2 linked regions of the Paraglaciecola psychrophila 170 genome follow. The protein of the gene in region 1 interacts with the protein of each later gene in a pairwise test. Links are inferred from orthologs where the notes say so. Each region holds a gene or a part of one and is shown on either strand. Other genes may lie near its edges.

Region 1 (4,099 bases):
TTCATGCTGGTATAAAATTAATTAGACTCTAAAACCACAGTAGCCATTGCATAATGTTGTTCATCGGAAATGGAAATAAAACTGCGACTTATATTGTACTCTTTACACAACTCGGCAAATTTACCTGAGAACAAAAGTGTGGGTTGGCCCGAAGACAAATTCACCACTTCCACATGTTGAAAACTGACGCCACTGCCAATTCCAGTTCCAAGTGCCTTTACTGCGGCTTCCTTGGCGGCAAAACGTTTAGCTAAAAAACGTTCAGGGAACTTGTGAGCTTTAAATGTATGCATTTCTGTTGGAGTGAGTACTCGCTCTGCCAAGCGCTGTGACTTATTTAATTGGTTAGCAATTCGAGCTATTTCCACTACATCAGTACCCAGCCCCATAATCGCCATAACGTTTAAGCTCTTGCTTCTTGCATCAATCGGCGCATATCTGTCACAGCCTGATGCAAACCATCAAATGCCGCACGAGCAATAATGGCATGGCCGATGTTAAGTTCATACAACTCGGGAATAGCTGCGATAGGTTTTACATTATGATAGTGCAAACCATGGCCAGCATTCACTTTTAGGCCTTGTGAATGCGCGTACTGAATACCTTCTATCAGGATATCTAATTCTTTTTGCTGCTCTGCTTCGTTTTTAGCAGCTGAGTACTGACCAGTATGAATTTCAATAAAAGGTGCATTCGCTTCGACAGCTGCATCAATTTGTTTTTTATCGGCATCAATAAATAACGATACCAATATACCCGCAGCGGCTAAACGCGCGCAGGCGATATTCATTCGGGATTGATTGCCCGCGACGTCTAAGCCGCCTTCAGTGGTCAATTCTTCACGCTTCTCAGGCACCAAACAACAAAACTCTGGGCCTGTTTGTTCTGCAATCAGCAGCATTTCTTCGGTAACTGCCATCTCAAGATTCATGCGGGTTTGAATGGTTTGTTTGAGAATACGTACATCGCGATCATTAATGTGTCGTCTATCTTCGCGCAAATGCACCGTAATACCATCAGCCCCAGCTCTTTCAGCTACTTCTGCTGCATGAACAGGATCAGGATACGTAGTGCCTCTGGCATTTCGCAAGGTAGCAATATGGTCAATATTCACACCGAGTAATATTTCCTTCATTTAAATTTCCCAATATTGGCTGGTCTTGCAGCCGTCCAAGTTTGTTGAAACAACTCTCTGCTCTTTAGCGGTTTTCGGCCTAGTAGCGGCGAGAGTGCCATTCTGGTAATTCGCTTTGCACATTGTAGACTGTTCGGCGTCCATAAATTATTACTTACTTGTAACAATGCTTCTCCGCTGAATCGATTAGTTCCTAGTGCATTAACGTCAATACGTCTGATACCGCTCTCTAGGACCAAACAATAATCAACATTAGGCTCAACAGTTTCTCCACTTTCATATTCTTGTGTTAAATCAATACCATAGCCCATATCATTTAACAGCGACAATTCAAACTCACGTAAGCAAGGTTCGATATCTCCGCCATTCGCTAACCACTGCAGGCTTTGTTGATAGCATAAAAACAACTCTGGATGAGGCACTTCTTTTGGCAACAGCCGATTGAGTAACTCATTCAAATACATGGCTGAAAATAACTGATGACCAACAAGTTGCAATCTGGAACCGGCTGACTCTAGTTGATGGAGGTTACGCAATTCATGTTTACCCGTAACGGATAGCAGCAACGGTTGAAATGATTGCAATAAACTTTTTTTGTCGCCTTTATTGCCTCGGACACCCCTGGCAACGGCGCTGACTTTACCTAGTTCAAGAGTAAATAAATCGGTTAAATAGCTGGTTTCTCGATATGAGCGTCGATGTAACACAAAGCCAGTAAGCTGCTCAGGTAGCAACGTCAAAACCTTTATAAAACAAGTTTCAGACTAGCTCACTTTTATCCGAACAACTTTCATGGCTTCAAACTCCATACCAGCAACTTCTTCTTTTATCGGATAATAAGTTAAGTTGACTCTCGCCCCGGTCAGATTTTTATATACCTTTCTGCGTCGGAATTTAAAAGGCACTTCTGAGCCCTCAACCAACAATGTATTCATAAACCAATCATCGTCTTTTCTCTGGACATGTGAAATCACAACCAACTCTTCAGAATGAGTAAGATTATCGTGTTTATCCAGTAATTTTTCTACATCCGTTTTTTTTACCATGACCACTATTAAATTTAGTTAAAGAACAATTCTAGCACTTATCTCAAAGTACATAAATAATTATACCAAACTCGCCTCAAAATACGTATTTATACAACCTAAATTTGCCATTTATTGGCTGCACTCATTCGCAGTACTCACTTTAAGGATTAAGTTAATGAGGATGCGTTCATTTGCCAATGATATTTAGTTACGATGGTCTTGAGTATATAAACAGATAACAGCAAAAGATGTCGAGCCACATAGATAACCAAGGAGCACCAAGTGTTGAGCACAGTAAAAGCTCAAACAATGGTTAAGAATATTCAAGTTGTACCGAATCCATAATTCTATTTATTCTCATTGTCCTCTTTGTCCTCTTTGTCTTAGGTGTTGAACAACTTTTTGCTTTTTCTATCTGCCCCAGGCCATTTAAAAAGCTAGTTAACAGTCTAAGAATGTATATTGACGTTAATAATGCTACAAAGCGCTCACGCCCTCGACCATTAATTGCAAGCTAGTTCGGCCACGAAACTCGTTGATATCTAACTTATAAGCAAGATTCACATGGCTGCATTGTGCATTAGGCCACAAATCCAAATCGACATTAAAAGCAATAGCATCGATTAACACACCACTTTCATGTTTAACCATCATTTTTAGGTGTTTACTGCCCACTAAGCGTTGTTCCATTAATTGGAATTCACCATCAAACAGTGGCTCTGGAAATCCCTGCCCCCAAGGCCCAGCGTCCTTTAAACATTGAGCAAAAGCTAACGTAAAGTCTTCGGTCTGTAACTCACCATCAGAAATCAATTCACCTGCTAGTGGTTTATCTTTAAGATTTTCTTCCGCTATCTGATGAAAAACTTGCTCAAAAGCAGATAGATTTTTTAATGGTAAACTGAGTCCGGCTGCCATAGCATGGCCTCCAAACTTGCCAATAATATCTGGATATCGGCTGTTTATCTCTTCGAGTAAATCACGAATATGTAACCCTGGAATAGAACGAGCAGAACCTTTAAGAGTGTCGTCATCCTGATGCGCAAAAGCGATAGTTGGACGATAATATTTATCTTTAATACGGCCGGCCAAAATACCAATCACACCTTGATGATAATCAGCTTGGTACAACACTAAACCGAAAGGTAAAGTACTTGCTTCAAGGTTCAACCCCTCCAAAGCTTTTACCGCTTCTTGCTGCATCGACCCTTCTATTTCACGCCTCTCACGGTTTAAACTATCCAGCTGTACGGCTATTTGCCTTGCACGTGCGGGATCATCAGTCATCAAACATTCAATACCCAACGACATATCATCTAACCGCCCGGCAGCATTGAGACGTGGTCCGACAACAAAACCTAAATCAGAGGCTACTAAACGACTTTTTTCTTTACTTGCCACTTCAATTATCGCCTGTATACCCGGCCGACATTTGTCGCTACGTATACGCTGTAAACCTTGGTGCACCAATATTCTATTGTTATCGTCTAATGGCACAACATCAGCTACGGTGCCAAGTGCCACCAAATCTAGTAATGAGGCTAAGTTGGGCACAGGTAAACCCTGCTGCTCAAGCCATCCATTGGATTTCAGCTCTGCTCGAAGGGCTAACATCAAATAAAATGCTACACCTACCCCGGCTAAATTTTTAGACAAAAACCCACAACCTGGTTGGTTGGGATTGACTATTGCATCCGCAATCGGTAATGATTCAGCGGCTAAATGGTGGTCTGTTACAATCACAGTTATACCCAAAGATTTAGCTTTTTCAACACCAGCAAAACACGCAATGCCATTGTCGACTGTCATGATGACTTCTGCTTGTTGTTGCGCCGCAACTTCTACTATTTCTGGACTTAAGCCATAACCAAAATTGAACCTGTTAGGGACTAAATAATCATGGTTAGTCGATCCCATCATGCGCAAAGACATCATA
Region 2 (5,910 bases), 910 kb from region 1 along the record:
AAGTTTAGTCAGTTACCAATATCCTGTTCACCAAATAAGTGTCGATTTTATTCCCTCGCAGGCTAGCGAAGTTGTGTATCTAGTGATTTACCGGGATGCCTCCGATGAAGTGAACTTTACGTTGCTTAATGCGGTGTCTGCACATTTGCTAAACACTATTATGCAACAAGGAGTAGTAACAGTTGATTCGTTAAGTAAAATTATGATTGAATCCATGCCGCAATTAGACGTAAAGCAAATTACTGAATCGTTGCAACAAGTACTAAAACAGTTATTATTACAACAGATATTATTCCCTACAGAGGAATAGACATCACTGGTTTAGCTTTTTAGGGCTATCAATTTATTAAACTTTGGATTAACATCTGCGCCTTCATTTTAGTTGTTTAATAAGGGTACATACCCTTGAAGTCTGGAGTGCAATAATGCAAGAAGATAACAGTTCACACGACCCGTTTAATTGGGGTTACCTGATTTCAGCCTTAGGTGTGCTGCTAGCGTTGCCATTAATGTTCGTCATAGTGGGTTGGTTCGTTTTTTACCTTTAACACCCGCAACAACTCTACTCATCTAATTTATTAAATTACGGGAAAATTCGTGTCCGCCGAATATATAAAATCGGTTATTAAAACCGTTCCTAATTACCCAAAACCTGGGATCATGTTTCGTGATGTGACCTCCGTTTTAGAAGATCACAAAGCCTACTCAGCCTCGATCGAACTCTTATTGAAGCATTATGCGCCAATGGGTTTTGATAAAGTCGCGGGTACCGAAGCTCGTGGATTTTTGTTTGGTGCACCTCTGGCTATAGAGTTAGGTATAGGATTTATTCCTGTGCGTAAGCCAAACAAACTTCCACGGGAAGTGATTAGCGAAAGTTACGAACTTGAATACGGTACAGATAGCTTAGAAATCCACCGAGATGCCGTTAAGCCTGGTGAAAAAGTATTGATGTTAGATGATTTATTGGCAACTGGCGGTACTATGGTTGCCACAGCTAATTTGATCAGGCGCCTAGGCGGTGTAGTTGAACACGCTGGTTTTGTTATTTCTTTACCTGCACTCGGTGGCGAGCAAAAGCTCACCGATTGTGGCGTTACCAGTTTTTCTATTTGCGAATTCGACGGCGAGTAAAAACGTAAATGAGTTATCAAGTTTTAGCAAGGAAATGGCGACCTAACCGTTTTGGCGAGTTAGTTGGGCAAGAACATGTCGTTACCGCCATTTCTAATGCGCTTGATAACAATAGATTGCATCATGCTTATTTATTTACCGGTACGCGAGGTGTTGGCAAAACCACTATCGCCCGTATTTTTTCAAAAAGTTTAAATTGTGAACAAGGTTTAAGTGCTAAACCTTGTGGACAATGTAGTACCTGTAAAGAAATCGAAAATGGCAACTTTATTGATTTGCTTGAAATAGATGCCGCATCACGAACTAAGGTGGAAGATACCCGCGAGTTGCTTGACAACGTGCAATACAAACCCAGCCGTGGTCGCTTCAAAGTTTATTTGATCGATGAAGTCCACATGTTGTCAAAGCATAGTTTTAATGCTTTGTTGAAAACCCTTGAAGAGCCACCGCCTCATGTAAAATTCTTATTGGCGACGACTGACCCACAAAAACTACCAGTAACGATTTTATCCCGCTGTTTACAATTTAATCTTAAGGCCTTGTCTCGCACACAAATCAGCCAGCAATTAGATTTTGTACTGGGCGAAGAAGGCATTGTGTTTGATAAAGAAGCGCTTAACCAATTAGCTAGAGCTGCCCAAGGTAGTATGCGTGATGCGTTAAGTCTGACCGACCAAGCCATTGCCCAAGGCAACGGTGTAGTGAGTTTGCAGATTGTCACAGATATGCTGGGCTTGATGGACAAAAATCAGGTGCTTAAGTTAGTTCACGCTATCGTACAAAAAGATAGTGCGGCGGTTATGCAACAAGTCGAGTTTATGGCTAATCAAGCACCAGACTATGGCTTGGTGCTGGCTGAAATTATGAGCTTGTTACACCAAATTGCCTTAACCCAATTTGTGCCTGACGCATGTAAATTAGAAACAATTTCAGCCAGAGCTATTTTTCAATTGGCTAAATCTGTGCCTGCTGAACAGATTCAATTACTATATCAAATTGCCCTAACAGGTAAAAAAGACTTACCCCATGCAGCTGATGCTAGAACAGGTCTAGAAATGACCTTGTTGCGTATGTTGGCCTTCTGCCCTGATAATGTGAAAATGGAAGCGCTAGATATTGTTGCTTTAACTCCAAAGGTTGATGGGCGGTCACAACAAGCTGCCATTCAGGAAACAAGTCAAACAAGCGACCATGTTAACTCAGCCTCGGTAGTGACTAAGCCTACCGCCCATGTTGCTGATGATGTGGTACATCAAAACCAGCCTTTACTTGAACCTGTTGCGGAGCGTTTGGAGCAAAACAGTTCTGTAGCTGCGGTGATAGCTGAAAACCAGTCGCCTGTGCAACAAGACGTCAGTACTGAGTCTTTATCTGAAATATTACCCGAGATTTCACCCGAAATTTCGCCCTTATCCCGACAAGAACAAACTGATGAGTTTGATGATGTTCTAACAACAGCATCAGACATTGACTTATTTGCTCAACAGCAAGATATAATGGCGCAAGCAGCAGACTTTGGTCATCATCAGCCGAACGATTACGAACAATACCAGCCTGTTGCATTGGACGAGCGCCCGCATCAAGCATTTGATGTTGAGCATGAGCCAATCAACAATGAAAATCCTGGGATGCATACGCAGCCTACTGAGCAGCTTACCGGTACAAAACCTACTACCTCGACAGCTGATTTAATAGCACTTCGCAATAAGCTTAAACAAAGACAACGTGATGGGGGGGAAGGGGCTGAACGAGTAAAAAAGTCTGAAAGTGCCAAGCCATTTAATTTAGCCGCGATCCGCAAGCAAAACCAAGAAGCTGCAAATCAGCCTGCTGCTACTTATGACGATAGGCAAAGTCAGGATATACCTGCAGCATCTGCTCCAGTATCTCAACTGCAAGTAACACCTCTTAGCGCAGGCCATGTAATAGATAACTCACCGCCTTGGCCGGTCGAAAACGAGTCACAATCTACAGCGGTAGTTGCACCGATGCCTTCAGCTGAGTTTACACACGTGCTTTCACCCTTGGTCAGCAGCCCTTTCTCAGTAGAAAAAACGCTTCAGGAAGCAGAATACTTCGATTCTAGTGCTCATTTAGACGAAGAAAATGTTGGTGAAGTCACCCAAGAGATTTCTGCTTTTTTACCGAATAAACAAAAAGTCTTAAAAGCTTTACAAATTGATGGCTGGAGTCAATTAATTGAAGATATTCAAGTAACGGCTTTAACAAAACAATTGGCCTTGCACTCTTCTTTTAATCAGCAAGGCAACACAGTCAAATTGATTCTTTTAGAGACTAAAGTACATCTTATTTCTGAAACCGCACAGCAACAGCTTAAAGAGGCGCTGTGTTTAGCACTTAATAGTCCGATTGAGCTTGAAATCGAGCTAGGGCGACCCATTAACACTCCTTATGCTTTGCAATTAAAAGTTAACCAAGTGCGTCATGAATACGCGAGGGAAGTAGTGAAGAGTGATCCCGGCATCCAATTGTTACAAAAACAATTTGCTGCCAAGGTCGACGAACAAAGTATTCGAGCAAGATAGCCTACTAAAATTAGATTTTTTTAAAGAGAGACAGATTATGATGAAAGGTGGAATGGGTAACATGATGAAGCAAGCGCAACAAATGCAAGAGCGCATGCAGAAAAATCAAGAAGAGTTAGCCAAAACAGAAGTCACTGGTGAGTCTGGTGCGGGTTTGGTTAAAGTTACAATGACGTGCAGTCATGCCGTACGTAGAGTTGATATCGATTCCAGCCTGATGGAAGAAGATAAAGAAATGATCGAAGATTTGGTTGCCGCGGCCTTTAATGACGGCGTTAGACGTGTACAAGAAACCACCAAAGAAAAAATGGCCGACGTAACTGGCGGTATGCCTTTACCTCCTGGCTTTAAGATGCCTTTTTAAGGCTTTAGCTACTAGCTTAAATAACCACAAAATAATAATAAACCAGAGATGTAGGTGATGGATGCAGTTTAGCCCCTTAATTAAAGAATTGATTGATGCATTTAAAATACTGCCAGGAGTAGGGCCAAAGAGTGCTCAACGTATGGCGTTTCATCTGTTAGAGCGAAATCGTCAAGGGGCGCTGCAGTTAAGTCATGTGTTGCACAATGCTATGGAACACGTTAAACATTGTGAGCAATGCCGTACCTTTTGTGAAAACAAGTTATGTGAAATTTGCGCTAACCCCAAGCGTCAAGAAAACCAAACTTTATGTATTGTGGAATCGCCGCAAGATATGTTGGCAGTTGAGCAAACATCAGAGTTTAAAGGCCGTTATTTTGTATTGATGGGGCATTTATCGCCAATAGATGGGATTGGTCCGGCGGAAATTGGTTTAGAGCAGTTATCGCAGATACTTGAGAACGACGATATTACAGAAGTGATTTTAGCAACCAATCCAACTGTTGAGGGTGAAGCGACCGCACATTACATCGCGCAAATGTGTAAGACACAAACTATCAAAGCTAGCCGTATAGCTCATGGAGTCCCTGTCGGTGGTGAGTTAGAATTTATTGATGGTAATACTCTCACTCACGCTTTTAATGGTCGCAGAGACATTTAAGCGTTACTTAGTTAGAAACTCAGATAGATAATAATCCAGTGGTTCTGGTCTGCCATGGAAATACCCTTGTTGTAAGTTGAATCCAAGACTGTGTAACAGTGATGCCTGACCTTTTGTTTCAATACCTTCAATTAAACTTTTCATGTTCAGTGAACTCAGCAGTGTTTGAATGCACTCTAGGGCAACAGTATTATTTTCTGTTTGATTTAAAAATGCCCTATCAACTTTTACAACAGAGGCGGGTATGGCATGTAAATAGGCTAAAGAAGAATAACCAGTTCCGAAATCATCAATACTCAACTTAATCCCTTGTTTGGTCATTTGATTGGCAGGAGATTCAGCGGCATCAATATAGGTCAATAATACGCTTTCTGTCAGCTCAATAGTTAGATCCGCAGGTTGCAAATTATAGCGTTTCAATAGCGAGAAGACATAATTACCAAGATTTGGCTCTGATATATGTAAGCCTGAAATATTGACGGCCATAGTGATATGTTGACCAATTATTTGTTTGAAAGTGAGTAGGTCTTTCAGGGCACGGTTGAGGACCCAATTTTCAATATCACGGATCAGTCCCGTTTTTTCTGCCACGTCAATCACCTCTTGCGGGTTGGTATTACCCAGGTCTGGATTATACCATCGCAGTAATGCTTCAAAAGAGGTAATTTGATCGGTGGTTATATCAATTATGGGTTGATAATGTAGGGACAATTCATTGTTTCTTTCAGCTAAAGATAAATTTTGTGCTAGATCACTAAGGCGTTTTAAGCTTTTTTCCATGCAAAATTGATATTCGTTCCATCTTTTTTTACCTGATTTTTTGGCTTCATACATGGCAGCATCTGCGCACATGATCAAATGTTCAATATCATTAGCGTTATCAGGAAAATGCGACAAACCTATGCTAGCAGATAACAATATTGGGTTTTGCTGAGTGTCTAGGTAGGGCATTGAAATAGACTCAATTATTTGGTTCAATAAATCAACTAACTCCTGTTCTGGTAAGTCTTCGTAAACGACAAAAAAAATTCATCCCCACCGAACCTACACAGTGTTGCTGTGGGTAAACTATTTTTTCGCAGTCTGTTGGCGACTTCACACAAAATGATGTCGCCGGTACCATGTCCCAAAGAGTCGTTTACCATCTTAAAACCGTCTAAGTCGATATATAACAAGGTAAGGAGAGTATTCGCTTCCACACTGTT

The links. The genes of interacting proteins can lie anywhere in the genome.
Region 2: the proteins of recO (region 1) and recR interact in binary tests that used the Escherichia coli proteins (3 or more experiments, as listed by UniProt). The link is inferred for Paraglaciecola psychrophila 170 from one-to-one orthologs.

What each region holds. Positions count from the first base shown.
Region 1 is NC_020514.1:792,625-796,723, reverse strand. What follows is about bases 1-2,723. They hold recO (DNA repair protein RecO), read right to left. Parts: upstream 1,870-2,723; coding sequence 1,132-1,869; downstream 1-1,131. Other genes in these bases: recJ (single-stranded-DNA-specific exonuclease RecJ), read right to left, coding at 2,641-2,723; C427_RS03520 (hypothetical protein), read right to left, coding at 1,900-2,181; pdxJ (pyridoxine 5'-phosphate synthase), read right to left, coding at 404-1,135; acpS (holo-ACP synthase), read right to left, coding at 18-398. Also shown: more of recJ, read right to left, coding at 2,724-4,099. UniProt on the Escherichia coli protein: Involved in DNA repair and RecF pathway recombination.
Region 2 is NC_020514.1:1,700,712-1,706,621, forward strand. What follows is about bases 2,916-5,905. They hold recR (recombination mediator RecR), read left to right. Parts: upstream 2,916-4,105; coding sequence 4,106-4,705; downstream 4,706-5,905. Other genes in these bases: dnaX (DNA polymerase III subunit gamma/tau), read left to right, coding at 2,916-3,680; C427_RS07435 (YbaB/EbfC family nucleoid-associated protein), read left to right, coding at 3,715-4,044; C427_RS27270 (putative bifunctional diguanylate cyclase/phosphodiesterase), read right to left, coding at 4,709-5,683; C427_RS27275 (diguanylate cyclase domain-containing protein), read right to left, coding at 5,692-5,905. Also shown: C427_RS07420 (HvfC family RiPP maturation protein), read left to right, coding at 1-310; C427_RS28155 (hypothetical protein), read left to right, coding at 426-548; apt (adenine phosphoribosyltransferase), read left to right, coding at 598-1,134; more of dnaX, read left to right, coding at 1,143-2,915; more of C427_RS27275, read right to left, coding at 5,906-5,910. UniProt on the Escherichia coli protein: May play a role in DNA repair. It seems to be involved in an RecBC-independent recombinational process of DNA repair. It may act with RecF and RecO.